3 regions of the Exiguobacterium oxidotolerans JCM 12280 genome follow, and region 3 is predicted to be linked to each of the others. Evidence: riboswitches for the same ligand, from Rfam matches in the RefSeq annotation. Region 3 holds a riboswitch; each other region holds the start of a gene.
What was found. Region 3 has a riboswitch for S-adenosylmethionine ahead of msrA (peptide-methionine (S)-S-oxide reductase MsrA). Riboswitches for the same ligand answer to the same signal wherever they lie in the genome.
Positions count from the first base shown of each region.

Region 1: linked by a shared signal. The riboswitch ahead of P403_RS0106225 (alpha/beta hydrolase) and the one ahead of msrA (peptide-methionine (S)-S-oxide reductase MsrA) in region 3 are both predicted to bind S-adenosylmethionine.
Region 2: linked by a shared signal. The riboswitch ahead of metK (methionine adenosyltransferase) and the one ahead of msrA (peptide-methionine (S)-S-oxide reductase MsrA) in region 3 are both predicted to bind S-adenosylmethionine.

Region 1 is NZ_JNIS01000001.1:1,231,390-1,241,510, reverse strand. It holds gene rho (transcription termination factor Rho) at 1-1,291, shown strand, start outside; gene P403_RS0106240 (type B 50S ribosomal protein L31) at 1,389-1,634, shown strand; gene P403_RS0106235 (DedA family protein) at 1,670-2,320, opposite strand; gene P403_RS0106230 (thymidine kinase) at 2,505-3,122, shown strand; gene P403_RS0106225 (alpha/beta hydrolase) at 3,293-4,051, opposite strand; SAM riboswitch class I at 4,112-4,214, opposite strand; SAM riboswitch class I at 4,430-4,534, shown strand; FMN riboswitch at 4,685-4,829, shown strand; gene ribD (bifunctional diaminohydroxyphosphoribosylaminopyrimidine deaminase/5-amino-6-(5-phosphoribosylamino)uracil reductase RibD) at 4,988-6,034, shown strand; gene ribE (riboflavin synthase) at 6,019-6,645, shown strand; gene P403_RS0106210 (bifunctional 3,4-dihydroxy-2-butanone-4-phosphate synthase/GTP cyclohydrolase II) at 6,645-7,829, shown strand; gene ribH (6,7-dimethyl-8-ribityllumazine synthase) at 7,831-8,292, shown strand; gene P403_RS0106200 (putative bifunctional diguanylate cyclase/phosphodiesterase) at 8,570-10,121, shown strand, end outside.
Region 2 is NZ_JNIS01000001.1:809,759-819,879, reverse strand. It holds gene P403_RS0104200 (iron-containing alcohol dehydrogenase) at 1-158, shown strand, start outside; gene P403_RS0104195 (glucose-6-phosphate isomerase) at 272-1,621, shown strand; gene ytkD (RNA deprotection pyrophosphohydrolase) at 1,755-2,228, shown strand; gene P403_RS0104185 (alpha/beta hydrolase family protein) at 2,200-2,940, shown strand; gene P403_RS0104180 (EAL and HDOD domain-containing protein) at 3,103-4,359, shown strand; gene pckA (phosphoenolpyruvate carboxykinase (ATP)) at 4,427-5,995, opposite strand; SAM riboswitch class I at 6,228-6,354, shown strand; gene metK (methionine adenosyltransferase) at 6,483-7,691, shown strand; gene P403_RS0104165 (GNAT family N-acetyltransferase) at 7,834-8,322, shown strand; gene P403_RS0104160 (alpha/beta fold hydrolase) at 8,401-9,105, shown strand; gene mnmM (tRNA 5-(aminomethyl)-2-thiouridylate-methyltransferase MnmM) at 9,144-9,779, opposite strand; gene P403_RS0104150 (MDR family MFS transporter) at 9,906-10,121, shown strand, end outside.
Region 3 is NZ_JNIS01000001.1:2,013,459-2,023,579, reverse strand. It holds gene P403_RS0110290 (GNAT family N-acetyltransferase) at 1-497, shown strand, start outside; gene P403_RS0110285 (SH3 domain-containing C40 family peptidase) at 709-3,480, shown strand; gene P403_RS0110280 (putative quinol monooxygenase) at 3,539-3,832, opposite strand; gene P403_RS0110275 (M20 metallopeptidase family protein) at 3,921-5,093, shown strand; SAM riboswitch class I at 5,164-5,270, shown strand; gene msrA (peptide-methionine (S)-S-oxide reductase MsrA) at 5,378-5,908, shown strand; gene P403_RS0110265 (DMT family transporter) at 6,376-6,855, opposite strand; gene P403_RS0110260 (Crp/Fnr family transcriptional regulator) at 6,868-7,545, opposite strand; gene P403_RS0110255 (DMT family transporter) at 7,557-7,985, opposite strand; gene P403_RS0110250 (NAD(P)H-dependent flavin oxidoreductase) at 8,428-9,366, opposite strand; gene P403_RS0110245 (gamma carbonic anhydrase family protein) at 9,450-9,965, shown strand; gene paaX (phenylacetic acid degradation operon negative regulatory protein PaaX) at 10,069-10,121, opposite strand, start outside.

The DNA of each region.
Region 1 (10,121 bases), 780 kb from region 3:
TTTATATGAAATTGCGAAAGCAAAAAATGTTCCGCAATACCGGGAAGCGCGGAAGCGTGAGTTAATGTTCAAGATTTTAAAAGCACAAGCAGAATCAACCGGTCTCTACTTCCTCGAAGGGGTGCTTGAAGTCATCCCCGGCAATCCACAGATGCAAAACGATGGTGGTTTCGGCTTCCTTCGTCCCATCAACTACTCACAATCCTCTGAAGATATCTACATCGCCGCTTCACAAATTCGTCGTTTTAATCTTCGTAATGGAGATGTCGTCACGGGAAAAGTCCGTCCACCGAAGGAAAATGAACGTTTCCAAGGTTTATTGAGCGTTGAAGCAGTGAACGGGGAAGCACCGGACACGGCACGAAACCGTTTATTCTTCCCTGCACTGACACCGATCTATCCCGATCGTTTAATGCGTCTTGAAACAGAACCGCGTCATCTGTCGGTTCGTGTCATGGACATGATTGCGCCAGTCGGATTTGGTCAACGCGGACTGATTGTCGCACCACCGAAGGCAGGGAAGACGTCCTTGTTAAAAGAGATTGCGAATTCGATTCAAGTCAACCATCCGGATGTTGAGCTAATCATTCTTTTGATTGATGAACGACCGGAGGAAGTGACGGACATCGAACGTTCCGTACCGGGAGCAGACGTCGTCAGTTCGACGTTTGATGAGACACCGGATAATCACGTCCGGATTTCAGAACTCGTCCTCGAGCGGGCGATGCGTCTCGTCGAGCATAAAAAAGATGTCGTCATCTTGATGGACTCGATCACACGTCTGACACGGGCTTATAACCTGACCGTTCCGCAGAGTGGGCGGACGCTATCGGGTGGGATTGACCCGGCTGCCTTCCATAAACCAAAACGTTTCTTCGGAGCAGCGCGGAACATCGAGCATGGCGGCAGTTTGACGATTCTCGCGACAGCACTCGTCGAGACCGGTTCGCGGATGGATGATGTCATCTATGAAGAATTTAAAGGGACCGGCAACATGGAGCTTCATCTTGACCGGAAACTATCAGAGCGTCGCATCTTCCCGGCGATCGATATCCGGAAATCCGGCACACGGAAAGAAGAGTTGCTCCTACCGAAAGATCAACTCGATGCGTTGTGGACGATTCGTCGGACGATGAATGAATCAAACGAGTTCGTCGACAGTTTCTTGCGCAAGATTAAGGATACGAAAAATAATGAAGAATTCTTCGTTGAACTGTTGAAGGAAAAGAAGAAGCCGATTCGCCGGGCAGCAGCTAAACCACGGACAATCAAAACAGATACACCGACTTGAAAATAGGTATTGCGAGACGATGAAAAATCGTTTAGTATAGGAAGGTAACTTACTCTGGCTCAGCAAATGAACCAGGGCGGAAGGAGAGAAATCAACCATGAAACAAGGAATTCACCCAAACTACAACAAAGTTGTATTTATGGATTCAACTACTGAGTACAAATTCTTAACTGGTTCTACTCGTTCTTCGAACGAAACAATCACTTGGGAAGATGGAAACGAGTACCCACTCATCCGCGTGGATGTGTCTTCGGACTCGCACCCATTCTACACTGGTCGTCAAAAGTTCAACGCTGCAGACGGTCGTGTCGATCGCTTCAACAAAAAATACGGCCGCAAGTAATTGCGACCTATCCATTAAAAAACAGCCTGTCTCCATCACTGGAGCAGGCTGTTTTTGTATAGACTGAACTGGGCGCGATACGAAAGATAGGTTTTTAAGATAAAAGATGAGCCGATGGCGCCGGCAATGCCGATGACATAGGGCAGTAAATCGGGATTTTTAGCGAACTGCTCAAAGACACGACTGAATGAGAAGTGGCGACCGAGGAAATAACCAGCCCCGAGAAAAACACTAATCCAAATCAGTGCGCCGGTATACGCGTAGGATGCAAAGATCCGGAAAGGCATTTTCGAGACGCCTGCGAAAAAAGCAGACAGCTGCCGAAGACCAGGTATGTAGTATCCGATAATCAGGACCGATTTGCCATAACGAAGAAAGCCGGCTTCTGCCGTTAGGATATGTTTTTCTGAAATGCGCATCTTCGGACCAATCCGGTGGAGCAGCGGCATTCCGAGTTTGAGACCAAGGAGATAACTGATCGTCATCCCGATACAGCTGCCGGCATAAGCGGCGATAATCGTTCCGATTAAGGGTAAATTGCCTTGATGCATCCAAAAACCGGACATGACAAGTAACGTTTCATCGGGAACGGGAAGCCCGACGATTCCACCTGCGAGTAAAAGCGCAAGTCCAAATGAACCATATTGGTGAAGTACTTCATGTAATATGTGATGGATCGGGGACACCTTCCTTCATAAATTCTTCTTCTATAGTGTACAGGAAATGAGGACTAGTTAAAACGACAAGGTGGGGAATCATGGGAATGAACGGATGGATTTTTGATTTCGAGAAGTCAACTCTTTTTCTCATTATCGATTCGGGCTATACTCGTTAAAGTGACTAATTTTAGAGGACGGTGTTTTTGCAATGATGCATGTAATAAATCAGTACGGATGGATTGAAGTGATTTGCGGAAGTATGTTCTCTGGTAAGTCGGAAGAATTGATTCGACGTGTTCGACGGGCACAGTACGGGAAGTTGCCGGTCCAAGTGTTTAAACCGGCGATCGACGACCGTTACCATGAAGAACATGTCGTCTCTCACGTCGGCAACTCTGTCATCGCGGTACCGATGGCGACGAGCCGTGACGTGTACGCGGCAGTCGCACAAGAGACACAAGTGGTCGCGATTGACGAAGTGCAGTTCTTTGATGATGAAATCGTCGATGTCATCGAGGCCCTCGCGCAAGACGGAAAACGTGTCATCTGTGCCGGACTCGATCAAGACTTCCGGGCGGAACCATTCGGTAAGATGCCAGAACTTCTCGCACGGGCAGAGTTCGTCACGAAACTGCAGGCGATCTGCCTGTCGTGCGGTGACCCTGCATCACGGACGCAACGTTTAATCGACGGTCGACCTGCCAACTACAATGATCCAATCATTTTAGTCGGTGCGTCAGAGTCGTATGAGCCGCGTTGCCGCCACTGCCATGAAGTGCCGGGGAAATCGCAAGCCCTGCAACAATGGAAGAAACAGCAACAGAACTGATGAAGCAAACGAAGGACTGACTCATCAGTCAGGACTACATCAATCAAATGGCCGATACGCCCATCATTCGAGGGGAGTATCGGCCATTTTTGTGCGCATTCATATTGTTTTGGACGGTTTAGACACGTATCGAAACAGTCTTCATTCCTTGCTTTTGCGTAGGGAAGACATCAACCGGTGTGGCTCAAACGACTATATTGGTGCACAAAGCGTGTTGCCTCGTGGACAATCGTTTCTTGATCATGATCGAGGGTCGCGACATGATAGGAGTCAAGCAGGCAATAGCTCCGTTTGTCCGTCGCACCGATGACTTGATAAAGGTAATCCGAGCTTTCAGGCGGGACGACATGGTCTTCGGCAGAATATAAAATAAGCGTTGGAATCTCGATGGTTGGTAAGAGCGGACGTGTCTCGTCAATCAAGGTTAAAAGTTCCGATGCGCAGACGACAGGGACCTGGTCATAGATGATTTCAAACGCTTCACGTTTAATGTCTGGGGTACTTTCTTTCAAGTAGCGTGGACAGTCTTCGAAAGATAATGCTTCATAGGCAGGAATCGATAACGCTGCATTGATCGTAATCAATCCGTCAGCAGGTAATCCTTCCGCGACGAGGGCGAGGGCAAGTGTCGCACCCATCGATTGTCCGGCGATGAAGATGGACGAACAATGATTGGTTAAGACGTCGAACCCTTGACGGAGGCTCTGTTTCCAATCTTCGGCAGTCGACGCTTCGAAATCCTGGATACTCGTCCCGTGCCCGTCGAGGCGCGGAGCATACACAGTGAACCCTTGGGCGGCAAAATATTCTCCGACAGTGCGGACGCTTTGAGGGGTTGCGTTAAAACCGTGAGACAGTAAAATACCGATTGGACCTCGTTCAATCAAAAAATCTTCTGCGCCACACAGAACAGGTGATGATGAATTCATAAAGGGTTCCTCCTTCTATTAAAAAACTCGTAGTGCTTTAGGCGCACTACGAGTTTATCGTAAGTATCATCCAAAGCATCGGCTTTGCTGGTCGGAGCACCTTGCATGTTGCAGGTTGCCGTGGGTTCGTAGAGCCAGATCTCTCGCCCACTCTTGATATATCGTATAGGAATTGTCGGAATAATCATTGTGAAGAGAATAGCATTGATTGAAATACGTTGTCAAGACGTTAAAAAGAAGTCGAAATTGATAAACTGGGTAATTTGGTTTAATTTTGAAAATATGGTTGACTTGAGAACAGAATCCCCGTAGTGTAAGCAGTAGATTCACGACATAAGAACGACTTGAAACATCACACATATGAACTTCATACCGCAGCACTTATCGAGAGAGGTGGAGGGACTGGCCCTACGAAACCTCGGCGACAGACTTCTTACGTCGTACTGTGCCAATTCCATCAGACGTTTGTCTGAAAGATGAGCTGAGCGGATTCTGCCTTAGTGCAGATGAGAGGACCCTTTTCTTTTAAGAGAAGGGTCCTTTTTTGATGTTTTTCTAAAAAAGAGAATGAAATACAATTCATTTTGTATTTTAGAATGACCTATGCTAATCTTGAGCTGTATAACTCAATAACCAGTTCTTCGGGGTAGGGTGAAAATCCCAACCGGCGGTGATGCGATCAATGGATCGACGAGCCCGCGACCTGCAGTGTACGCACTGTGGCTGACTTGGTGAGACTCCAAGGCCGACGGTAAAGTCCGGATGGGAGAAGGACGAAACAATGCGCTTGCCGCCATTTTCTGAAAAAATATGTTCAGAGAAGGGTCTGTTTCTGTATGCAAAAAAACAGAAACACGAGACGCTTATTTCGTCAATCCTTCAATCGCGACGCCCCTTTTACAGGAGGCGTCTTTTTTGTTGAAAGGAGCGAAAAAAATGGAAATATTCATGAGTTATGCGATGCAACTAGCACACATGTTAAACGGTCAAACGAGTCCGGATCCGAGTGTCGGCTGCGTCATCGTCAAACAGGGACGAATCGTTGGATTTGGGGCCCACCGTTATGCGGGAGGACCCCATGCCGAAGTCGAGGCGCTCCTTATGGCAGGTGAAGCAGCACGCGGAGCAGATCTCTACGTGACGCTCGAACCGTGCAATCATCACGGTAAAACACCGCCGTGTACGGAAGCGATTCTAAAAGCCGGGATTGCCGGCGTCTTTGTCGCGACAGAGGACCGGCACGCGCTCGTCGCAGGAAGCGGCATCACACGTCTCCGGGAAGCGGGACTTGACGTCGAAGTCGGTCTATTAAAAGACGAGGCAGTGGCACTGTATGAACCATTTTGGACGGCGATCGAACGAAAACGTCCGCATGTCACAGTGAAAGTCGCCCAAACGATGAACGGGACGGTCGCGACGGGTGAACAACGCTTTATCACTTCAGAAGTGGCGCGCGCAGACGGACGTCAGTTACGCGGGACGCACGATGCGATTCTCGTCGGAAGCGACACGGTAATTGTCGATGATCCGGCACTGACGTTGCGCAGTTCGACCGGCATCGAACCGGTCCGTGTCATTGTCGATCGGCGCGGGCGCCTGACTGAAACATTCCAAGTCTTAAACGATGGCTTGAATCCGACGTACTGGCTGACGGAACAGCCGCGTACGACAGAGCGCGAGAACGTGACGGTTTTCGTCGGGACGTATGCGACACCGGACCAAATCCTCGAACTTTTATATGAACAAGGTATTCGCAGTCTGTTGATTGAAGGCGGTCCCACGATTCAATCCGCATTTTTAGAAGCGGATCTCGTGGATACGATCGAACTCTATCAGGCACCGTCCCTCTTCAGTGGGACAAAATCTCTGACGACGGCACACGACATCGAAGACCGTTTTAATTTAGTGAATATGAAACAAATCGGACCGGACGTCCATCTCCAGTATGTACGAAAGGAGAGGGTGACATGTTTACCGGATTGATTGAAGAACTCGGCACATTAAAACGAAAAGTCCCCCGGGCGAACGGATTGGCGCTGGAAATTGAAGCGACAGCAGTGCTTGACGGCACGAAGATTGGCGACAGCATTGCCGTTGACGGGATTTGTTTGACGGTGACGGCGATGACGAAGAGCGGATTTACGGCAGATGCCGTCCATGAAACGATCCGGGCGACATCGCTGCAGACGTTACGAGTCGGGACAGCCGTTCAACTCGAACGTGCGATGCCGGCGAATGGACGGTTCGGGGGTCACTTCGTCAGCGGGCATATCGACGGAACGGCTCGTTTTCTCAGCCGGCGACCAGACGGTGAAGCGATGGAATACCGTTTTGAAGCAGGCGATTGGAGCAAGTACTGTATTCCGAAAGGATCGATTGCAATCAATGGGACGAGCCTGACGCTGCAACATGTCGGAAACGATGCGGTGACGATTTCATTGATTCCCCATTCACGCCAAGTCACGACGTTCGATTGCTTGCAGACGGGTGCCCTCGTCAATATCGAATGTGACTTGATGGCGAAACATCTCTATCACTTTACGCAGAAGGATGCGAAGACGGACTGGTCGGCATTTTTAGGAGGCGAAGTATGATGAACGGATTTGATTCGATTGAAGAAGCAGTGGATGACTTAAAACGCGGACGACCGATCATCGTCTGTGACGATGAAAACCGTGAGAACGAAGGGGATCTCGTGTTACTTGCGGAACATGCGACACCCGAGATGATTAACTTCATGATCACTTACGGCAAAGGACTCGTCTGTGTCCCGGTCAGTCCGGATATCGCAACACGACTCGAACTCCGGCCGATGACAGATGTCAACACAGATCCGCACGGGACGGCCTTTACGATCAGCATTGATCATGAAGATGCGAAAACCGGCATCAGTGCAGAGGAACGGGCAATGACGATTCAGCGGATGTTGACGGATGGTCCAAAGCAGTTCAAGCGTCCCGGACATATCTTTCCGTTAATCGCGAATGAAGGCGGCGTCCGCGTCCGGCGTGGTCATACGGAAGCAGGGATTGATTTGGCACGGCTCGCGGGAAGCGCCGAAGCGGCCGTCATCTGTGAAATCATTTTAGAAGACGGGACGATGGCACGGGTCGATGATTTAGTGACGTATAAAGCAGAACATGATTTAAAAATGATTACGATCGATGCTCTCGTCCGCTATCTCGAGCGCCCTGTCCGCCGTGAAGCGGAAGTCTTGTTACCGACGACGCACGGGGCGTTTCGGATGCTTGGGTATACGACACCTGACGCCAAGGAACATGTCACGGTGCTATCAGGTGAAGCAGAAAACGGGATGCTCGTCCGGGTTCATTCCGAATGTCTGACGGGTGACGTCTTCGGGTCCAAACGGTGTGACTGCGGTCCGCAACTCGATGCGGCGCTCGACCGGATTGAACAAGAAGGTGGTGCTGTCCTCTACTTGCGTCAAGAAGGGCGAGGGATTGGTCTGATGGCGAAGCTGAAAGCCTATGAGCTCCAAGAACAAGGACTCGATACGGTCGAGGCGAACCATGCGCTCGGATTTGCAGCCGACTTACGCGACTACGCCGTCGCAGCAGCGATGCTTCAGGACCTCGGTGTCACGAAAATCCGTTTGATGACGAATAACCCGGATAAACAGCAAGCGCTCGAAACGTACGGCATCACCGTGCTGGAGCGGGTTCCGCATGAAGTACCGGCAAGTTTAGAAAACCACCAGTATCTCAAAACCAAACAGACGAAGCTCGGGCATCTGCTCGATCTCGAAGGAGGAAATTAAGATGGTATACGAAGGATTTTTAACGGGCGAAGGACTACGGGTTGCGATCGTCGCGGCACGATTCAATGAATTGATCACATCTAAATTAGTCGGAGGAGCAAACGATGCCTTCCGTCGTCACGGTGTCGCAGCGGATAACGTCGATACGGCGTGGGTGCCGGGCGCATTCGAAATTCCGCTCGTCGCGGAGAAACTGGCGAAAAGCGGTAAGTATGATGCGATCATCACACTTGGTGCCGTCATCCGCGGTGCGACGTCGCATTACGATTATGTCTGCAATGAAGTCGCGAAAGGTGTCGCCGGTGCGTCGCGTGAGACGGGTGTCCCGATCATCTTCGGTGTATTGACGACGGATTCAATCGAACAGGCTGTCGAACGGGCCGGCACGAAAGCAGGGAACAAAGGGTATGAGTCGGCGGTCTCTGCCATCGAGATGGCGAACTTGTTACGCAGCTTTCAGTAATGTTTCTCTATCGGATGTAAAACGGGGACGGACGTAAAGGTCAATCCGCCACCTGTTAGATCGTTCAAAAGGAATCACTCGTTTTACGCGACTCCTCCAGGAAAGCGCGTGAAATGAGCGATTCCTTTTTGAGGTCGTGCCCCTCTTACATGCGATAGAAAGTTTTCTGTTTTTTGTCAATAATTCATGGTCACGCATACACGGGATGGTATAACCACCGTATAATAATAAAAGTACGGAAAACTTAGAGGTTTGGAAGAAAGGGGGGCGAATGAACATGAAGCGGATTCATTACGTGTACGGCGTTCTTTTATTTAGTTTGAGCTATTATAGTTGGATCTGGTTTTATGCCGATCGACCGGAACTGGCATCGTGGGGGAATAACATTTTTTCTATCATAGGCTGTATAGCTGCAACATTATTCTTACTGCACACATATCGAACGAATGGTCGGGACCAAGGTCGGTTTTTTCTCTATCTTGCTTTCGGAACAGGAAGTTATCTGATTGCGGAACTGATTTGGATGTCTTATGAAAATATCCAACAGGTTGCCGTTCCTTTTCCCGGTCTGCCGGACCCTTTTTATATGTTGCAATCGTTCTTTTTCTTTATGGCATTTCTTCATTTGATTCGAAAATACGTGACGAAACACCAATTGATTCGATTCGTGTTTGATATTTTAATCGTCATGACTGTCGCTGTGACATACAGCTGGTTTTTCTTGGTTCGTCCTTCTTTAGCGGATGGGCAAGCGTCGACAGCGGAAAACTTCGTCGCGTTCGCGTATCCGATGAATGATGTCGTATTGCTGTTTTGTGTCATCAGCATCTACTTCTTAATCGAAAAACGACAAACTGTCACACGACCGACCTGTTTTTCCTTTTTATTAATTGGAATATTAATTCAGATTATCGCCGATACCATTTTTCTATATATGACGACCATCCATGGATATGAGAATACCGCAGCGATTGATCCGTTATTCATTTTAAGTTTATTGTTAGTCGCGATTTCCGGTCACGCGGGAGAAGTGACGATGGAACATATCCGAGTCGATCAGGAAGAAAGGCAATCCTTGCATCTCGGGCGGTTATTTTTACCGTATTTCCTCGTACTTCTATTGTTTTCAACAATGCTGTTTTATGCGCAACGGGGAGATGCCTTAAATGGATTGATGATTGGTTGCGGGGTGACGATTCTCTTAATTTTAGTCCGGCAAATTTTAATGATTTTAAGTAACCATCAATTGATTCAAGAAATCCACCATAAGGCGGACGAGTTGGAAGAGAGTAAGGAACGTTATGAATCACTCTTTACGTATCATCCGGATGCCGTTTATTCTCTTGATTTGAAAGGACAAATCGAAAGTGCGAACCCATCATTCGAAAAACTGACGGAACATTGTGAGAGCGAGTTGATTGGTCGGTCGTACGATCAATTGCTTGGACAAGGGACTTCTGCCATGGTGGATCAAGATAAGATGAGCGCTGAACAATTCGAGACGGTGTTTCGAAAGGAAGGTGGCAACAATGTCCTGCTCAGCGTGACGACAATTCCGATTCGTGTCCGAAAACGACTTGTTGGTTTGTTCGGCATCGGTCGTGACATCACAGACATGCGGAAAAATGAATTGAAAATCCATCAGCTTGCGTACTATGACCACTTGACGAAAGCGGTCAATCGAAAGTATTTCGAAGAGATGTTACACCATTTAGTCGAGCAAGAACAAAGTCAAGAAACAATCATTCTCTGCTTCATCGACTTAAACGATTTTAAACTCGTGAATGACTCGTTTGGACATCACATCGGCGATCAATTGCTGATTCAAG
Region 2 (10,121 bases), 1.2 Mb from region 3:
GGACATCACTCGGTGCACCAAACCGTCTCGCGGACTACGACATCAAAGAAGATACAGTCGATTCAATCGTCAAGTCAGCAATGACGCGCGGTGATTTCGGTAACTTCAAATCACTTGGGAACGAAGATGTTCGTGAAATCGTAACGGCAGCGTTATAAGTTTCTCTAACATTTGCTAATCTTTTCACAAAAGACTTGAACGACCTTCCTTCTTGCGTTTTAATGAGAAGGAAGGTCGCATTTGTTTGCGAATGAATAAGGAGGACGATGGAATGACAACGGTACGTTTTGATTATTCGAAAGCATTACAATTCGTAGGGCAACATGAAGTAGATTACATGGCAGACACGGTTAAGACATTACATGGAGCGATTCATAACGGCACGGGTGCCGGCAGTGACTTCCTCGGATGGGTCGACTTACCGACGAACTATGACAAAGCGGAGTTCGCTCGTATTCAAGAATCAGCTGAAAAAATCAAATCAGATTCAGATGTATTGCTCGTCGTCGGAATCGGTGGATCTTACCTCGGTGCACGTGCTGCGATCGAGATGTTAGGTCATTCCTTCCATAACCTGTTATCAAAAGACGAGCGGAAGGCGCCACAAATCATTTATGCGGGTCATAACATTTCATCGACGTATCTGCATGATTTGTTTGAAGTACTTGAAGGAAAAGATGTTTCGGTCAACATCATCTCGAAATCAGGGACGACGACGGAGCCGGCAATTTCATTCCGATTGTTGAAATCGTTCATGGAAGAGAAATACGGTCAGGCTGAAGCAAAAAACCGAATTTACGCAACGACGGACAAAGCACGCGGCGCGTTAAAAACACTTGCTGACTCAGAAGGATACCAGACATTCGTCATTCCGGATGATGTCGGGGGACGTTTCTCTGTCTTGACGCCGGTCGGTCTTTTACCAATCGCAGCTGCCGGTATTTCAATCGAAGAATTGATGGCTGGCGCGCGTGACGCACAAGAGAAATTTGCGAACGAAAACCTGGCTGAAAACGAAGCATATCAATATGCGGTCGTCCGAAATGCATTGTATGCAAAAGGAAAAACGATTGAGCTTCTCGTCAACTACGAACCAGCGTTACATTATGTATCAGAATGGTGGAAACAGCTGTACGGAGAATCAGAAGGTAAAGACTTCAAAGGAATCTTCCCGGCAGCGGTCGACTTCTCGACAGATTTGCATTCAATGGGTCAATACGTGCAAGAGGGGCGTCGTGATTTGTTTGAGACGGTCATCAAAGTCGGTCAAGCCCGCCATGAATTGACGATTGAAAAAGATGCACAAGATCTTGACGGCTTGAACTTCCTCGAAGGGAAATCAATCCAATTCGTCAACGATAAAGCGGCAGAAGGGACGTTGCTTGCTCATACAGATGGTCAAGTTCCGAACTTAACAGTCGAATTACCAGAGATGACACCGTATCATCTCGGATTCTTGTTCTACTTCTTCGAAAAAGCTTGCGCGATGAGCGGTTATCTTCTTGGAGTTAACCCATTCGACCAACCGGGTGTTGAGGCATATAAGAAAAATATGTTCGCACTTCTCGGAAAACCTGGTTTTGAAGCAGAAAAAGCAGAGCTCGAAGCACGCTTGAAATAAGTTGAAAAGGCATCTCCTGCATGATAGGGGATGCCTTTTTTTGTCATTCTCCTCGATTCCTACGCACTTTCACTTTTAGAATGCTTTCGAAACAGGTAAAGTGAAGGTAGAAGAAGAAATGAGGTGCACGTACGTGATTAGATTTTTAGATTACTATCAAAATCAAGTTGAGTTGAGTTTCGATGATCATCCATTCTCAACAAAACCTCTCCATGTCTGGGTCATTGCCGTGTACGAGGGGAAATGGCTTTTGACGCATCATAAGCAACGCGGGTACGAGTTTCCTGGGGGAAAAGTCGAACCGGGTGAAACAGCGGAAGAAGCGGCACGCCGGGAAGTGATGGAGGAGACAGGCGGTAGCATCGCAAGCCTCGCGTACATTGGTCAATATCGTGTCGAAGGACGAGGCGATACGATCATTAAGAATATCTACTTCGCCGAAATTGAATCACTCGTTCCGCATCTTGCAGTCGACGAGACAGACGGAGCCTTTTTGTTGGACGACCTCCCGCAGCGTCTTGACGCGAATCGAAAATACAGCTTTATGATGAAGGACCGTGTCCTTCCGGAGACACTTCGTGTACTCGCCGAACGCCGATTGGTTTGAATTGCCGAAGCAAGGTCCCTTCCGGACGTTTCGTATTTACTATGAAACATCTGATCACGAACGGGTCGGTGCGTATGTTGTTTTACCGACACGTCCGAATGGGCAAGGGATGCTGTATTTACGTGGCGGGACACGTAATATCGGAATGGTTCGACCGACGCGACTGATGCAGTTTGCGCAAGCTGGATTTTTAGTCATGGCCCCTTTTTATCGAGGGAATTTAGGGGGCACTGGGAAGGAAGATTTTGGTCATCATGATATTCGTGATGCAACAGGGGCATATGATTGGTTAACCCGTCACGTGGAACGCGTCTCGGTGTTCGGCTTCTCTCGTGGTGGACAGATGGCTTTGTTGTTAGCGCATCATCGGCCAGTCGAGCGTACAGTCTCATGGGCAGGCGTGACGAATCTCGTCTGGACATATGAAGAACAGAGAACGATGCAAAAGATGTTACGCCGTTTCACGGGTGGATTGCCAAAGACGCAACAACAAGCGTACCAAATCCGTTCGCCTCTCTACGTGGCTCCACAAGGGCAAGTCTTGTTGATTCACGGACGATACGATCAAAAGGTTCGCTTACGTCATGCAACGAATTACGCTGCACGCTACCCGAGCCAGACGCGGCTTCGGATTTACGAGCAGGCCCATCAGTTTCCGTTGCACGAAAAATTTGCTGTGACGAAGGAAATCATCGATTGGATGATGCACTGATAACATAGGATGTAGTCACCTCGAACAGCCGGGGTGACTTTTTTTAGAAAATCATTAACATTGATATGTTTTAAAAAAGCATTTTTTAAACAGAAAACAATATTTGGTATACTAAAAAATATGAAGTGAACTATAGGGTGGAAGACAAAAGGGGAGAACGGGATGGAAATCTTGTTGGCACGACAACCAATCGTGAATCGATCCGGTGCCATCGATGCGTTTGAATTATTATATCGTTCAGTTGAGGCTCCTGCTATTTTTGATGGTGAGTTAGCGACGATGGACGTGTTGACGAATACGCTCGTCCATCTAGGTGTCGATCGAGTGGCAGAAGGAAAACGTTTATTCATCAATTTCACCGGTGATTTATTACAAGGTGAGCTGATTGATCACTTAGATCCGAAACGATTTGTCATCGAAGTGCTTGAGACCGTCGTTATCGATTCGCATATGCTGTCGGTTTTGAAAAAATGGAAAGAGGCTGGATTTCAATTGGCCTTGGATGATTTCGTGACGGATTTATTACGAAACCATGGTCCAGAGTTGTTTGATTTAATTGATTTAATAAAAATTGATATCGAAGCAATCAACCCACGTGAACAAAGTGCGATTTTACATATCGTTAAACGAAACTATCCGCATATCCGTTTGTTGGCAGAGCGTGTCGAAACGCATGAAGATCATCTGCGTAGCTTGAGCATGGGGTACGACTGGTTCCAAGGCTACTTTTATGCAAAACCGATGTTGATGAAAGGGAAGGCCGTTCCGCCACAATTGCCTGTATTGTTAAAGATGTTGAAGTGGCTCGAATCAGATGAGTATTATGACCAGGTCGTCGATGAAATCGAAGGAAATCCATACATTAGTGTGCAAGTCCTTCAGCTTATCAATTCTCCCGGGATTGGTCTTCGAAATACCGTCGAATCCGTTCGTCAAGCGATTTCACTGCTCGGGTTTTCCCAACTTAAAAGTTGGATTTCGTTAATCGTTTTACGAGAGATGCGACTTGCGAGTCCGTACAAGTGGTCAGACGAGTTGTTACGTTCTTCACTGCATTGTGCCAAGTTATGCGAGTTATTTGCACTTGAAACAAAGACGTTACGTCCGGAAAGTGCTTACATGATTGGTTTGCTCTCGCATATCGATGCGTTACTGTCAGTCGATATTGATGAAATCATTGATCAATTACCAATCGAGTCGACGTTGAAAATCGTGTTACAAGGAAAAGATCATCCGTTTCGTGATTGTTTATTGCTCGCGATTAGTGCCGACCGTGGTGAATTTGAACAGTTTGAAAAACTAACCCATCGTTTTGGTATTTCAAAACAGCGTGCCTATGCACTATTAAAAGAGAGTCAAGATTGGTTGACTAAAAAAGAACTTCATCTGCAACCGGATGAAGAAGATTCAATCGTCTGATGAACGTTAAAAGGCACCAGCTCACTGAACATACAGTGTCTGGTGCCTTTTAATTATCTTAATTTAATTAAACACGTGGCCCTGCTGATTTGATTTCAGTAGTTGCACTGTCGAACCGTGTGAAATTTTGTTTGAATTTAGTTGCCAAAGCCCGTGCTTGTTGTTCATACGCATCAGCATCCGACCAAACTTTGACAGGGTTGAGTAAGTCGCTTGGGACACCAGGGACTTCGAGCGGCATATGAAGTCCAAAAATCGGATGTTCTTCCGTCGGGATATCAGCGAGCGTGCCGTTGACAGCTGCATTGACCATCGTCCGTGTATAGGAAAGCTTCATCCGACTTCCGGTCCCATATGCGCCACCCGTCCAGCCTGTATTGACGAGGTAAACCGTGACACCGTGTCGGTCGATGAGCTCACCGAGCATCGTTGCATATTTTTCAGGAATGAGCGGTAAGAAGGGTGAACCGAAGCATGTCGAGAATGTCGCTTCCGGTTCTGTTACACCACGCTCTGTTCCGGCTAACTTCGATGTATACCCGGATAAGAAGTGATACATCGCTTGCTCCTTCGTCAACTTACTGATTGGCGGCAGGACGCCGTAAGCATCAGCCGTCAAAAAGACAATCGTTTTCGGATGTCCGGCGCGTGATGGTACTGCAATATTATCAATTGCTGTAATCGGATAAGCAGCCCGTGTGTTTTCCGTTTTCGACGTATCATCATAGTCAGGAATTCGTGCATCATCGAGGACGACGTTTTCGAGGACAGTGCCAAAACGAATCGCATCAAAGATTTGTGGTTCTTTTTCGCGCGATAAGTTGACCGTTTTTGCGTAACAGCCCCCTTCGATATTGAAGACGCCGTCGTTGGACCACCCGTGCTCATCGTCACCAATCAATTGACGACTGTCGTCAGCAGACAGTGTGGTCTTACCAGTACCGGATAATCCGAAGAATAAGGCGACGTCACCCTCATGTCCGACGTTAGCCGAGCAATGCATCGATAAGACGTCTCGTTGAGGTAAAAGGTAGTTCATGACAGAGAAAATCGATTTTTTGATTTCGCCCGCATATTCCGTTCCACCGATTAAGACAATCCGATGTTCGAATGACATGGCGATGAACGTTTCGGAATTCGTTCCATCGACTTTCGGATCTGCTTTGAAGTGAGGCGCATAAATAACCGTGAAAGGCTCAAAAGCAGCTTCTGTCGGATATTCACGCAAAAACAGTTGTTTTGCAAACAAATTATGCCAAGCATATTGTGTCACGATCCGAACCGGAAGGGTAAAATGAGTGTCTGCACCAGCAGCAGCTTCTGTGTAGTAGAGCTGATCTGCTTCATTCATGTAGCGAAGAACTTTTTGTAACAGTTGCTCGAAGTTGTCTGCTTCCATCGGTTGATTGACATGACCCCAATCGATATGTGACTCGCATGACTGATCGCGAACAATGAACTTGTCTTTAGGTGAACGACCTGTAAATTTCCCCGTTTCTACAGACAGAGCGCCATTTTCAGCAAGAACCCCTTCTTCGTTATGAATTGCATGTTCGACTAGCTCAGCAACAGATAGTTGTTTGAACACATGCTCCTTCTTGAGTAGCTCTTCGATATTCAGGACCGTCATCGGCATCCTGACCCCACCTTTCCCCTACGTTGGTTTAGCTCTGGCATTTAGTATGACACATTTATTATATATGACATACTAAAGGATGAGCAATCCTTTTTTAGCGCTGATTTCTATTTTTCTGGAAACGCTTTCAGCATTAACAGTTTAACATCTCTTCCGAAAAGTTTCGACTAGAAATTAAAACGTAGCTTGACAGAGTGGTCACAACTTTATATCATGTAATTCGTAACGGATACTCTTATTCTGAGCAGGTGGAGGGAACAAGGCCCGAAGAAACCCGGCAACCGTCCTACATTAAGAATTCTATTAATGAAGGAAAAGGTGCTCTCCTGAAGCGAAGTAAACACTTCGAACGATAAGAGGGTAAAGGAAGAACGCACAACCTTTCCCTGACCATTTTTTGGACATGGAGAGGTTTTTTTCATTTTACCGTCCCACTCAACTAGGGGAAATGAGTACACCGTCAAATTCTTTTTTGGGAGGGTCAAACATGACAAACCTTAATCGCCGGCTATTTACGTCGGAGTCAGTTACTGAAGGTCACCCGGATAAAATCTGTGACCAAATCTCAGATTCTATCTTAGATGCAATCCTCGCAGCCGATCCGAATGCTCGTGTCGCTGCTGAAACATCTGTCACGACAGGACTCGTCCTCGTCGCAGGTGAAATCACGACATCGACTTATGTCGATATCCCGAAAGTCGTTCGCGAAACAATTCGTGAGATTGGCTATACACGCGCTAAATATGGTTTCGATGCAGACACTTGTGCTGTATTGACTTCAATCGATGAGCAATCAGCAGATATCGCTCTCGGTGTTGACCAAGCGCTTGAAGCACGCGAAGGTAGCATGTCAGATGAAGAAATCGATGCAATCGGTGCAGGGGACCAAGGTCTCATGTTCGGTTATGCAACGAAAGAAACGCCTGAATTGATGCCACTTCCGATTTCACTTTCACACAAACTTGCTCGTCGTCTCGCAGAAGTCCGTAAAACTGGACAACTTGACTACCTCCGTCCGGATGGTAAGACGCAAGTAACTGTAGAATACAATGAGAATAACGAACCGGTTCGTGTCGATACAATCGTCATCTCAACACAACATGCAGAAGAAGTGACGCTTGAGCAAATCCAAGCAGACCTGAAAGAGCATGTCATCGTACCTGTGATTCCATCAGAATACATCGATGCGGAAACAAAGTTCTTCATTAACCCGACAGGTCGCTTCGTCATCGGTGGACCACAAGGTGATGCAGGATTAACTGGACGTAAAATCATCGTTGATACGTATGGTGGCTATGCACGTCATGGCGGCGGCGCATTCTCTGGTAAAGATCCAACAAAAGTTGACCGTTCTGCAGCATATGCAGCACGTTACGTCGCGAAAAACCTCGTAGCTGCTGGTCTTGCAGATAAAGCAGAAGTTCAACTTGCATACGCGATTGGTGTCGCGCACCCAGTATCGATTGCAGTTGATACGTTTGGAACAGGTAAACTTCCAGAGGCACAACTCGTCGAACTCGTTGCTGAAAACTTCGATCTTCGCCCAGCAGGAATCATCAACATGCTTGATCTCCGCCGTCCGATTTATCGTCAGACAGCCGCTTATGGTCATTTCGGTCGTACAGATATCGAATTACCATGGGAGCAAACAGATAAAGCAGCAATTCTTGAAGAACAAGCGAAACGATTCGCTTAATTTTCAGTTCAGAAGCAGACTCAGTTTGAGTTTGTTTCTGAACTTTTTTTGTTTGTCCCGAACTTTGCAGGGAAACGAATGATTTTTCTAGAAAAGGGTAAAAGAACATGTACCGGTAAACGGAAAAAAGGGGGAGTCCGACATGGAGATACGCGAAGCAATTCCTACTGATGCGGCACGCATTCATGATATTGCCATTACCTCTTGGATGGATACGTACGAAGAAATCTATTCTGCAAATTCGAAAACGCATTTCGTGAAAGAAGCGTACCCGCAAGAAGAAGTCGCAAGGGCGATTCGGACGGCGGAGGAAGCGCGAGGAGAATATTTCAATGTCGCCATTATCGAGGAAGAAATCGTCGGTTTCATCCATGCGATTGATGTGGAAGGCACGTGGGAAATCGTTCGCTTGTACGTACTACCGAAATATCAACAAAATGGGATTGGACGAAAGTTGATTCGTGAACTTGAACACCAAGGTGCTTCCCCGATTGAAGTCTACGTTGAATCAAGAAATTATAAAGCGCGCCAGTTTCTAGTCTCTTTCGGTTTTAAAGAAGAAAGTGAAACGACTGAAGAAATTTTCGGTCAAGTGGAACCTGTGACACGCTTAAAACGTATATATGAATGAAAATCCGACTTAAGATGGTTTTGACATCAAGGTGTAAACGTTATAATAACAGAGATACTTGTATGAAGAGGTGAGTTTGTGGAAGATCAAGCAACAGGAATTATCGTACTTGTCTATCCCCTTCAACTGCGAGCGACGCCGAGCGATGCGTTAATTCGAGTCCTTGAAAAGGATTATGAAGTGTTACGTGTAGATGCACCGCGTCGGATATCGCTTGAGGAACATCAACAACTACTGAAGGATGCTTTACGAGAAGCCGGAAAACGAAAGTTACCGATTCATATCATCGCCTGCAGCTTGGGCGCACTCGTCGTCAACCGGCTACTGCAGGAATATGAATTGCCGATTGCAAGTTTGTCGTATATTTCACCGCTATTTGATTGGCATAATTCAAAACAACTCGGTGGCGTCAAACAAGTATTTGCAAGTGCATTCGATCGTTTTCGACCGGATGCGCCACTTGGAATGCTGCCATTTGGTCAAAACAGTGAAGATACGGCACGTCTCGGCGAGTTGACATATGCACAGTACCGGGAAATTGAAGAAGAAATCGTCTTACATGATGAAGAGCGAAAGAAGTTACCGCGAGTCAACCTCGCTTGTTTTTATGCGCCAGACGATCAATTCGCAGACGTAAAATATACGTTAGAGATTTGCCGGAAAATGGGTGGCGATCAAATCTACCTTCAACGGCTCCATGGATTTCCGCATTTCAGCTTTGAACGTCTCAATACGCGGTTCGCTGAAAAATTATTGCTGTTTTTGAAGATGGTTGAGGAATGACAAAAAAGACGCTGTCGTGCTGACAGCGTCTTTTACTATTAATCGAGTGTTTGCTTTTTTAATTTTTTTTCGATGGCGATGATGAAGGGTGGATTATTTTGTTGATTGAGAAAACGATACTGTAAGACGGCGTAGTCTTGCTGCGGAAGACTTTCGACATAATCGAGCACAGCATCACGTTCGCGTTTTCCTTCTACATGCCCATGATAGATGACGAGGACGATTAACCCCCCTGGTACGAGGACAGGTAACAAAGCACCGAGCGCTTCTAACGTATCTTCACCGGTCGTCGTGACGGACTTGTCACTTCCTGGTAAATAACCAAGGTTAAAAACGCCCGCTCGAATCGGACGGGCTTCATTTGCAAGGCGTGCGCCAACATGAATATGACTTTCGTGGTAGAGATCGACCCACTCTTTGACATGGGCAGTTTCTAGACGACGTTTCGTTTCTTCAATCGCTTGTCCTTGTACATCGAAGGCGATGACACGACCGTCTGGTCCGACTTGTTCCGCAAGAAACAAGGTATCGTGACCATTTCCGGCAGTCATATCGACGACACAATCTCCTTCGTGGATGACAGATTCTAAGAGTTCTTTGGCATAAGGTAAGACGCGGGCTAGTGACATGGGTTCAGACTCCTGTTCAAGTAAGATTATTCTTTGTTCGTTCATCACGTACTCTTTTGTTCCTGATTATACCATTATTCCGATAATTCATTCAAAATGAAGTTTCTTGACAGAGCACAGAACAATTTCGTAAAGTGGCAAAGGTGAGAACTATATTGGAGGACACCTATTATGCCGAAATTACCTCGTGCGGTCTGGATTCTCGTGTTGGCGATGGCGATCAATACGACAGGAGCCTCTTTTTTATGGCCGTTTAATACATTATATATTCATGAATACTTAGGCGAATCCATGACCAAGGCAGGAATGGCCTTGTTCGTCAACTCGGCGCTTGCGATCGTCGGAAATTACATGGGTGGAAAAGCATTTGATCGTTTAGGTGGGAAG
Region 3 (10,121 bases):
TGGAAGCTGTGCATTCCTATGCCTCACAACCAATCGCCAGTCAGTATCAATCGTGGGGACCAAACTCTGAGAGTGATACGAAACAATTCTTACACGACGCACTTGAAAGTGAGCTCGAAAATCCACGTCGTCGCTATGTCTTCGCCGTAACATTCCCGGACGATCATGTTATTGGCGCGGGAGAGCTCATCGTCACCGACACAGAACATAAAATCGCAGAAATTGGATATATTTTATCGCCTGACGAATGGGGCAATGGTTACGCGACATCGATTGCAACATTTTTACTCGAATTCGGCTTCGAAAAATTGGACTTACATCGCATCACGGCAACATGTGATCCGCGAAATGTCGCTTCGGAGCGTGTCTTGCAAAAAGTCCGGATGACGCGCGAAGGTTTGTTACGGGAAACCGTTTATTTAGAAGACCACTGGCGGGATTCGTTGATTTACAGCATGCTCGACTGGGAATGGCAGATTGATCATGAAGCAGAATAATATCATTTCACCAAAAGAGATGGGCGAATTTCTAACGAAATTTGCCCGTCTCTTTTTTGATTCATTCACGGCGGAATGTGTCCTACGAAACGGTTCCCATAATTTAGTTCATTTTTACTATTTCTGATATCCAGCTCTTTTTCCAAAAAGAAAGTGCTAAACTTATCTTTAGACATGCTAAATTAAAATTTTAATGATAGGAGCTCAATGAATGAAATCTTATAAATATTGGTTTACGAGTATCACGGCATCTGTCATGTTACTCGGGTCTCTCCCACTACAAGGCCACGCGGATACGAATCCGACACCAACGGAAGTGACAGAACAAGCAGAAACAGAACAAATAGAAACAGAACAAGCAACCGGAACGCAATATACACTTTCCGAAACTCCTGTTTTTGAGACTGCTGACGAGACGACCCTCGTCAAGACGATACCAGCAACGACCGCCGTCGAAACCTTTGGCACAGATGGTCTCTTTACACGCATTTCAATCGACGGTGTCTATTGCTTCGTCAAGACAACGCAACTTGCAAAGCAACCGGTTTATCAAAAAATCGATTCGCAATACATAACAGCACTCGCGCCTTCCTATACGACTGCTTCAATTGATACGCCGACAGGAAAATCAATCACTCAAAATACGTTAATCGATACGTACGGGACATCGGGTGACTTCACGCGGGTCAAACAAGGCGACGTTTACGTCTTCGTTTCAAGTAAATTCTTAAGTAAGACACCTGTTTATGAAGCGACAGGCACTCAATTCGCCCAACAACAAACCGTGATTTATACAGATGCCGATACGACAAGTAAACAACTTGGGAGCTATTCTTTAAATGCAACTGTCAAAACATACGGGACATCCGGCACGTTCACCCGTGTCCAGTTCAATGGCATTTACGGCTTCGTTCTTACAAAACAACTCGGTTCAAAGGAAGTTGAATCGTATCCGCTGACCGGGAAAAAGTACGCCCAACAAACGACATCCATTTACGACAAAGCAGCAACGAGTTCGGTCATCGGGACGTTAGCACCGAATCAATCGGTCGATCTTTACGGGACGTCTGGTCTTTATTCCCGCGTCCGAATCAATGATACGTACGGATACGTATTGACGGCGCACCTCGGCGATTCCGTCGTCTACGCAAAGACCGATCGGCTTTACGTCCAAGATACGACACCGATTCAGGTAGAGCCAAACAGTTCGAGCACGGTCTTGAAGCATCACAAACAAAATACACTTTTGACGGTTTACGGCACGAGCGGTGCCTATAGCCGGATCATTTTCCGTGGCGAGTATGCGTACGTCTTGACGAGCTCACTTGCGAAATCAAAAGTCTATGCCAAAACGGACCGACTGTACATCCAAAAAACGACACCGATTCAGGTAGAGCCAAACAGCTCGAGCGCGGTCCTGAAGCATCACAAACAAAATACACTTTTGACGGTTTACGGCACGAGCGGTGCCTATAGCCGAATCATTTTCCGTGGCGAGTATGCGTACGTCTTGACGAGCTCACTCGCGAAGTCAAAAGTCTATGCCAAAACGGACCGGCTTTACATCCAAAAAACGACACCGATCCAGCAATCGCCAAACAGTTCAAGCACCGTCTTGAAGCATCATAAACAAAATACACTTTTGACGGTTTACGGCACGAGCGGCGCCTATAGCCGAATCATCTTCCGCGGTGAATATGCATACGTCTTGACGAGCTCGCTCGCGAAATCAAAAGTCTATGCCAAAACAGATCGCCTGTACATCCAAAAAACAACACCGATCCAGCAATCCCCAAGCAGTTCAAGTACGGTTCTTAAGCATCATCAAAAGAACACGCGCTTGACGATTTACGGGACGAGCGGCGCCTATAGTCGAATCATCTTCCGCGGTGAATATGCATACGTCTTGACGAGTTCGCTCGCAGCAACGAAAGCAGATTTGTACGCGACGACAGGAACACGTTACGTGACTGAAGACAAGTTGGTCGTCCATCCGAAAGCCAGTCTTAGCGGAAACATTGGGACACTGAAAAAAGGAGCGTTAATCACGACCTATGGAAAAAGCGGTTACTACACACGCGTCAAAATCGGATCACGCTTCGGATTCGTTGACTCAAGTCGGCTCGGTTTAAATAAACCGACGTCTAAAGCCAAAGTCGGGACCGTCTTTTACGTCCATTTCAACCAGACACCGCTCTTTTCTGCTGACGTCGCCTACAGTCGCCCGGCGAGTCACTTAAGCAAAGGAACGAAGTTGATCGGGTTAAAATCGATTGATGATGATTTTTGGCAAGTCCGTCTACCGAATGGTCAAACGGGTTACGTCCTTAATCCTTACATCGGAACGAGTAAACCGGATATGCGGTATAACGAACAAGCCATCAATCGTTCAAAAGTCTATACGGTCAAAACAACGACTTCGTTTTTTGATACACCCACTAGTCCAAAAGGTGCCGGTCTAGTCGAACAAGGCAAGCGTGTGTATCCGCGTTACCGTGTCGGTAACTTCTATGTCATCCAGTCCGGCTGGACACCCGTCTACATCCCGATGACGGCCCTTACAGTGACGAGCGAAACAAAAGTCGACAAGAAAAATAATTCACGTGGTGAAAAGTTGATTCAAGCTGCTGTTGCTCATATCGGTACCCCGTACACATGGGGTTCACAAAACGTGGCCAATGGTGGATTCGATTGTTCCGGATTGATTCACTATGCGACGAACCAAGCTGGAAAATACGGCGGACGGACGAATGTCCGTGGTTACTGGTACGGAGCGTTCTTTACGAATCAGCGCACAAGTATCAGTTCCGGAAAACGTTCGGATATCGTCTTCTTCGAAAATACGTATACGGATGGTCCCTCGCATATCGGGATCATGTTAGATAGTAAACACTTCATCCATGCCGGAGGATCACAACTGCAAATCAGTTCGATTTACGAGCCGCACTGGCGTGAACACTTCCTCGGTTTCAAATCAATGTAATGATTAAAAAAAAAACGGACCTTCCCTAACCCGGGAGGTCCGCTTCTTTTAGCTAACATTAAAATGTCATTTCCGCGTATTTCGTAACTTGGCGATCGATTAAGTACAATTCGATTTGCTCACGATACGCTTTATAGTGGTCTGACGCGATATGCGCTTCTAACGCTTCTTCGTCCTGATAGACTTCATAAAGCATGAACTGATGTTCATCTTCGATCGATTGATGTAAGCTATAACGCAAGCACCCCGGCTCGTTTTGTGAAGCTTTGTAGACTGTACTTAAAATCGGAAAGACTTGATCGGCTAAACCTGCTTTGACTGTGATGACCGCGTTGACAATAATTTCTCCCATGACTTGTTTTCCTCCTCATCATTCGTTACTCCTATCTGTACCCGTTTTATAGAAAGTCATACCTCAAAAACCGAAAAGGATGATTATGATGCAACAGCAACTCTTCACTCAACTCGATCAACTCGAACAACAAATCATTGAACAACGTCGTGATCTGCACCGTCACCCGGAACTCTCTTTTCAAGAAGTGCGGACACCAAATGCAATCGCCTCGTTTTATGATGCGCTTGGTCTCCCTTACCGCAGGAACGTCGGTGGAAGCGGGATCGTCGCGACCCTCAAAGGAAAATATCCTGGAAAAACCATCGCCATTCGGGCTGATTTTGATGCCCTGCCACTGCAGGAGGAAACGGATCTCGCCTTCCGTTCGATTCATCCGGGCGTCATGCATGCGTGCGGACATGACGGACATACGGCGATTGCACTTGGTCTTGCGGCGGCCTTTACAGCACTGCAAGAAGAGCTTCATGGAACAATCGTGTTCATTCATCAACACGGGGAAGAAGTTTTCCCAGGTGGTGCCATTCAAATGATTGAAGACGGATGTCTCGACGGAGTCGATGCAATTTTCGGTACGCATCTCGAAAACGACTTGCCTGTCGGGACAATCGGCTATCACGCAGGACATACGCTTTGTGCCATCGATGAATTTGAAATCGTCGTCCACGGACAGGGTGGTCATGCGCAAGCGCCGCATAAGACACAAGATGCGCTTGTCGCCGGGGCGCAACTCGTCTGTAATCTCCAACACCTCGTCAGTCGTCGCGTTGATCCGTTTTCACCTGCCATCGTCGCGATTGGTTCATTCCATGCCGGAACGGCTCCAAATATTGTTACCGGTGAAGCACGGATTGTCGGAGAAATTCGAACATTTGACGAAACACTCCGGCACCAGTTACGGCAAGAGGTCGATTTAGTTGCCCGGACGACATGTGCCGGAATCGGTGCCAGCTACTCCATCGACTTTACGACCGGTTATCCGTCCCTGTGGAACCATCCGGTAGAAACAAATCTCGTTAAGGAAGCGACAGCTTTCTTAGGTGAGGCATCTGTCAAAGAACTCAAGCCGATGATGGCAGCCGATGATTTCGCCTATTATTTAGAGCGTATCCCAGGAAGCTACTTCTTTACGGGGTCCGCCAAAACGGACGGGAGTACGATTTATCCGCAACACCATCCGAAATATGAAATCGATGAACAGGCGTTACTCATCGGTGCAAAAGCCTTAGGCGCAACCGTCCTGCATGCTTTACAATCTTAAGGATTGACTTTGTCGTTTTAGAGATGCTATTATCACATCAATGATAACGAATTTAATCAACTTCATATAACACTTATCAAGAGTGGACTGAGAGATCTGGATCGATGACGTCCCAGCAACCTGCCTTCAGTGGCAAGGTGCTACGACCAGCAAAGCGCAAGCTTTGGTTGATAAAAAGCGACGACTCCTTTTGCAACCAAGCAAAGGAGTCGTTTTCGTTTTCTCGCTGTCAGAGCACGAATCACTACAGGGCGACTAACGCCAGCGGAAAGGACGAGATATAGATGGAAAAAGCAACATTCGCAGGAGGCTGTTTTTGGTGCATGGTGACACCCTTTGAGGAATTACCGGGGATTCACGGAATTGTTTCCGGTTATACAGGAGGACATGTGGAAAACCCGACATACGAACAAGTGAAAACGGGGACGACAGGTCATGTCGAAGTCGTTGAAGTTACATTTGACCCGGCACTCTTCCCATACGAACGGTTACTCGAACTTTACTGGCCGCAAACGGATCCGACAGATGCCGGCGGACAGTTCCAAGACCGCGGGACCCAATATGCACCTGCCATCTTTTATCATACGGAAGAACAGCGCCTTGCTGCGATTGCTTCACGTGACGCGCTTGCTGCGAGCAATCGCTTTAAGCAACCGATTGTCACACGAATTGAAGCGGCACAAGCGTTTTACCCAGCAGAAGACTATCATCAAGGCTTCCACAAAAAGAATCCAGAGCACTACAAAAAAGACCGGCAAGCATCAGGTCGCGATGAATTCATCGATGTGGCTTGGAAAGAAGAAGTTTCTGTCTAAACTAAAAAAGCCCGCTCTTCGCGTGGGCTTTTTTGGTTGCAAATAAACGCTTATGAAGAGTACATATGCTATAACGAAAGACAATCAGTTCACGCTTCCCTGTCTCGCCTCGTCTTCAAAGCGGCAATCTTCCGCGCCGCTACAGCAAAGCTGCAGGGTCGCGACCGATTGCTTTTCGCTTTAAAAGCGATTCGAGACGGATTGCGCTCTAAAGCTACTCTATGATTTTTCTCTGCGGTATACCCTGAAAGCTTCGTTTTTCGTTGACTCCTGCGGGAAAAAGCGCGTGAACACGCGCTGCCAAGAGGCTGGCAAGACCCTGCTCGTTGTCCGTGAGGATCAAGGAGCAACGGCTTGCGCCTCGCCCGAGGAAAGCAACGAAAAAGGGAGAAGCTTTCATTTCACAACTACTAATTCGTCTTCGCGCTGAAAAATCGACTTGATGTTGCCAGAGCTAACCGTAAGAATTACGATACCTTTTCCGACAACTCATCCGAAGCTTCGATTTCTACGACTTGATATCGTTTCAACACAAAGATACCGGCTAACATCACAATCAATCCAGCGACTTGTCCGAGCGAAAGTTCAAGTTTCGGTAAACCGAACCAACCGAACAAGTCGACACATAATGCAAAACTCAGTTGCGAAATCAAGACGACCGAAATCGCAATCGATGGACCGAGCAGCTGAATCCCACGCATCACACAAAATACGACACCGACACCGACCAGACCACCAAATAAATATAGCGGTTCGACCGTTTGAATGTTCGATAATGTACCACCCCGAAATACGAGTAGCGCAAGCAGTGAACCAACAAACCCGACAAAAAAGACGAGGGTCGTCGTCGCCCATGCCCCGAACGCATGACTCATCCGGGCATTCAATACCGTCTGTAAACTAATCATCATTCCTGCCGTAATCGCACAAAACATACCTAATCCCAAGCTAGCCCCTCCTCATTCGTAACTATTTCCGTTCGCTTTTTCTTTAATCCGCTCTACATCTAAAATAATGATTTTCCCGCGTCGTCTCGCTAAGATTCCTTCCTCACAAAGCGTTGAGATGATGCGGTTTAAATGACGGTAACTCGTCCCGAGCCAATCGGCGACGTCGTGGAGATTCGACGTTCGCATCTCTTGATAAAACAGGCTGTCGGAAACGTCCGAGGTAATCGATAACAAATACCCGGCAAACCGTTCTTCGACCGAGTAGAGGACGTGGAACGATGCTGACTTCGAGTCCGCGTACCATTTGGTCGTAATGACCCGCAGTAAAAATTGTAAAAAGGTGTTCGTCGTATTGTGCTCACGTAAGATCGCATACGGAATGCTGAGTGCCACGACGTCCGTAATCACCTCGATGGTATTCAAGACTTCCCGTTCGTTGATATATTCCGCGTCCCCAATCACCGTCATCGCCTTTTTGAAGCGTAAAATCCGTTGTTTCCCTTCAGCCGATGCTGCAGAGATTTTAATTTTTCCTTCGACGATGAAATACATCCGGTCAATCGGTTCACCCGTCACACATAACAGGTCCCCTTCCGAAAACGTTTCGATGCGTAAATAGCCTTTACTGGTCTCCGTAAAAATATCCACTAAGTCGTACTGTTTTAAATAGGTCTCAATCGTCTGCATAGATCCTCCCTTTAGGACAGTGAAAAAATCGCAACTCCGGCAAGCATCAAACTGATCCCGATCCACTGTCCCCGGTTACTCCTTTTTTTGATGACACCAAACCAGCCGTTCAAATCAATCACGAATGCACATAAAATTTGTGCGACGAGCAACAAACACATCGCCCACGTCATGCCGAGTAACTGAATCGACGTCAGTTCGGTCACGACGACGAGTACGCCAAGCAATCCGCCACTGGCGTAGATGAGCGGAAGCTGCCGAAAGCCGCCGATTTTCCGGTCGCGGACCACACTATAAATCGCTAAACACCCCATCAATCCGACGAAATGAACGATTGTCACGGAAAACCATGGGCCAATGGCATCTCCTAAACGGGCATTAAAAATTCCCTGCAACGCAATGAACAGTCCACTCATTAATGCGAATATAACTCCCTGCACTTTAAGGCACCTCCTTTTGTTTCTTCTGTTATGAGTAGACACTATTTGCACCTCGTCTGAAAAGGACAAATGTCCCGTTTTAAAAAATTGTATAAAAAAAGACGGATTGCCCGTCTTCAGCGTGTAGACAAACGATTAAGAAACGTAAACATGCGATATCGAGATGCAATCCGTTCGTGCTTCCCCATCTCGCCTCGTCTTCAAAGCGGTAGTACCTAAAAAGCGTCATGTTTCGTTGACTCCTACGGGAAAACGTGCGTTTTTAACGCACGTTCAGAGGCAGGCAAGACCCTGCTCGTTGACCGTGAGGACAAAGGAGCAATGGCTTGCGCCTCGCCCGAGGAAAGCAACGAAACATGACGCTTAGTCTCCGATTGCACATTGTCTACAGTCCAAAGACGGATTGCCCGTCTTCCCAGGAACAATCCGCCTTACTGATCCATTACATATAATCCGCCCACACCCGTTCAATTTGCTCAAATGCCTCCCGCTGCATCCGTTCGAATAATTCGGAAACGGTCGGAATATCTGCAACCAGACCGGACACGAGACCGGCATTGACATACCCGTTGACCTCGTCACCATCGACCGCCCCCGTCACATGATAGGATTCTGTCGTCTTCGCGTTAAAATCGTCAAGCGACGAAACATCTTCGAGTGTCGCAACATACGGTCCGCTTAAGACACGCCGGACACGACCGACGGAACGACCGATGATTCGTGTCTCAAGATCCGTTGCTCCTACGAGATGGTTCTTGTAGTTCGGATGAACGGCTGCTTCTTGCGTCGCAATCAGCCGCGTACCGAGTTGAACACCTACTGCACCAAGCATCCAGGCGGCTGCAAGACCACGACCGTCTCCAATTCCACCGGCCGCGACGACAGGGAGTCTGACGTGATCGACGATTTGCGGAACCAGTGTCAGCGTCGTCAGCTCAAGCGGTGAATTAATCCCCGCCGCTTCCACCCCTTCTGCGACAAGCAGGTCGACCCCCGCTGCTTCTGCCTTCAGCGCATGTTTGACCGACGCGACGACCGCCATCGTCGTAATACCGGCGGACCGTAACTGTTTCATGTAAGGTGCTGGATTTCCGGCTGATAAGGACACGACCGGAATCTGTTCTGCTATCGCTAATTCAATCAGGGCTTCCGTATGCGGCGAGACACCAATCGCAATGTTCAAGGCAATCGGATGCGTTGTTAATTGACGGGTCTGCTCAATCAAACGGCGCATTTCTTCCGGCGAACGTGTGCCACAACCGATTGTTCCTAAACCACCGGCATTCGAGACAGCTGCCGTTAAGGCGGCATGACTGACATTTCCCATTCCGCCTTGGATGATTGGAACGCGGATTTGCAGTAACTCACATAATCGGGACATCGTCTTCCTCCAATCTGCTGTTTAAGAATGATATACTAAGTAAGACTGAATTGAAATTCATTAATCGGAAAAGAGGGGTTTTTATGAATATTCCATATCGTGATACGACACCTAGACTTGCGGAGACCGTCTTCGTGGCGCCGGGAGCATTCTTAATCGGTGACGTAACGATCGGTGAAGAGTCAACGGTTTGGTTCAATGCCGTATTACGCGGGGATGAAGGACCGATTACAATCGGGAAGCGTTGCAGCATCCAGGACAACGCGACGATCCATTTATACGAAGGGGCACCGGTCATCGTCGAAGATGAAGTGACGGTCGGACATAATGCCATTCTCCACGGCTGTCGCATCGGCCGCAGATCGATCGTCGGCATGGGGGCGACGGTCCTTGATCACGCCGAAATCGGTGAAGAATCTATCATCGGTGCCAATACGTTGATTCCCCCGGGCAAGAAGTTCCCACCCCGCTCTTTGATTGTCGGGTCACCCGGAAAAGTCGTCCGTCAACTGACACCGGCCGATCTCGAGATGATTCAGGAATCGATTGACTCGTATGTCGATAAAGGCTATGCCTTCCGGGAACAGCTCGGACAATAACTGTTTTCCACATGCGAAAAGTGAACTTCCAGAAGACCAGAGTTCACCTGTAAAAGATGCATTTCTCAATCGACGCTGCGGAAAAGCGCAAGAAGACTTGCGCTTACGACCGCTCCGCAAACAACGGATGTTCCGACGCATCGTAGTCGGAACTTT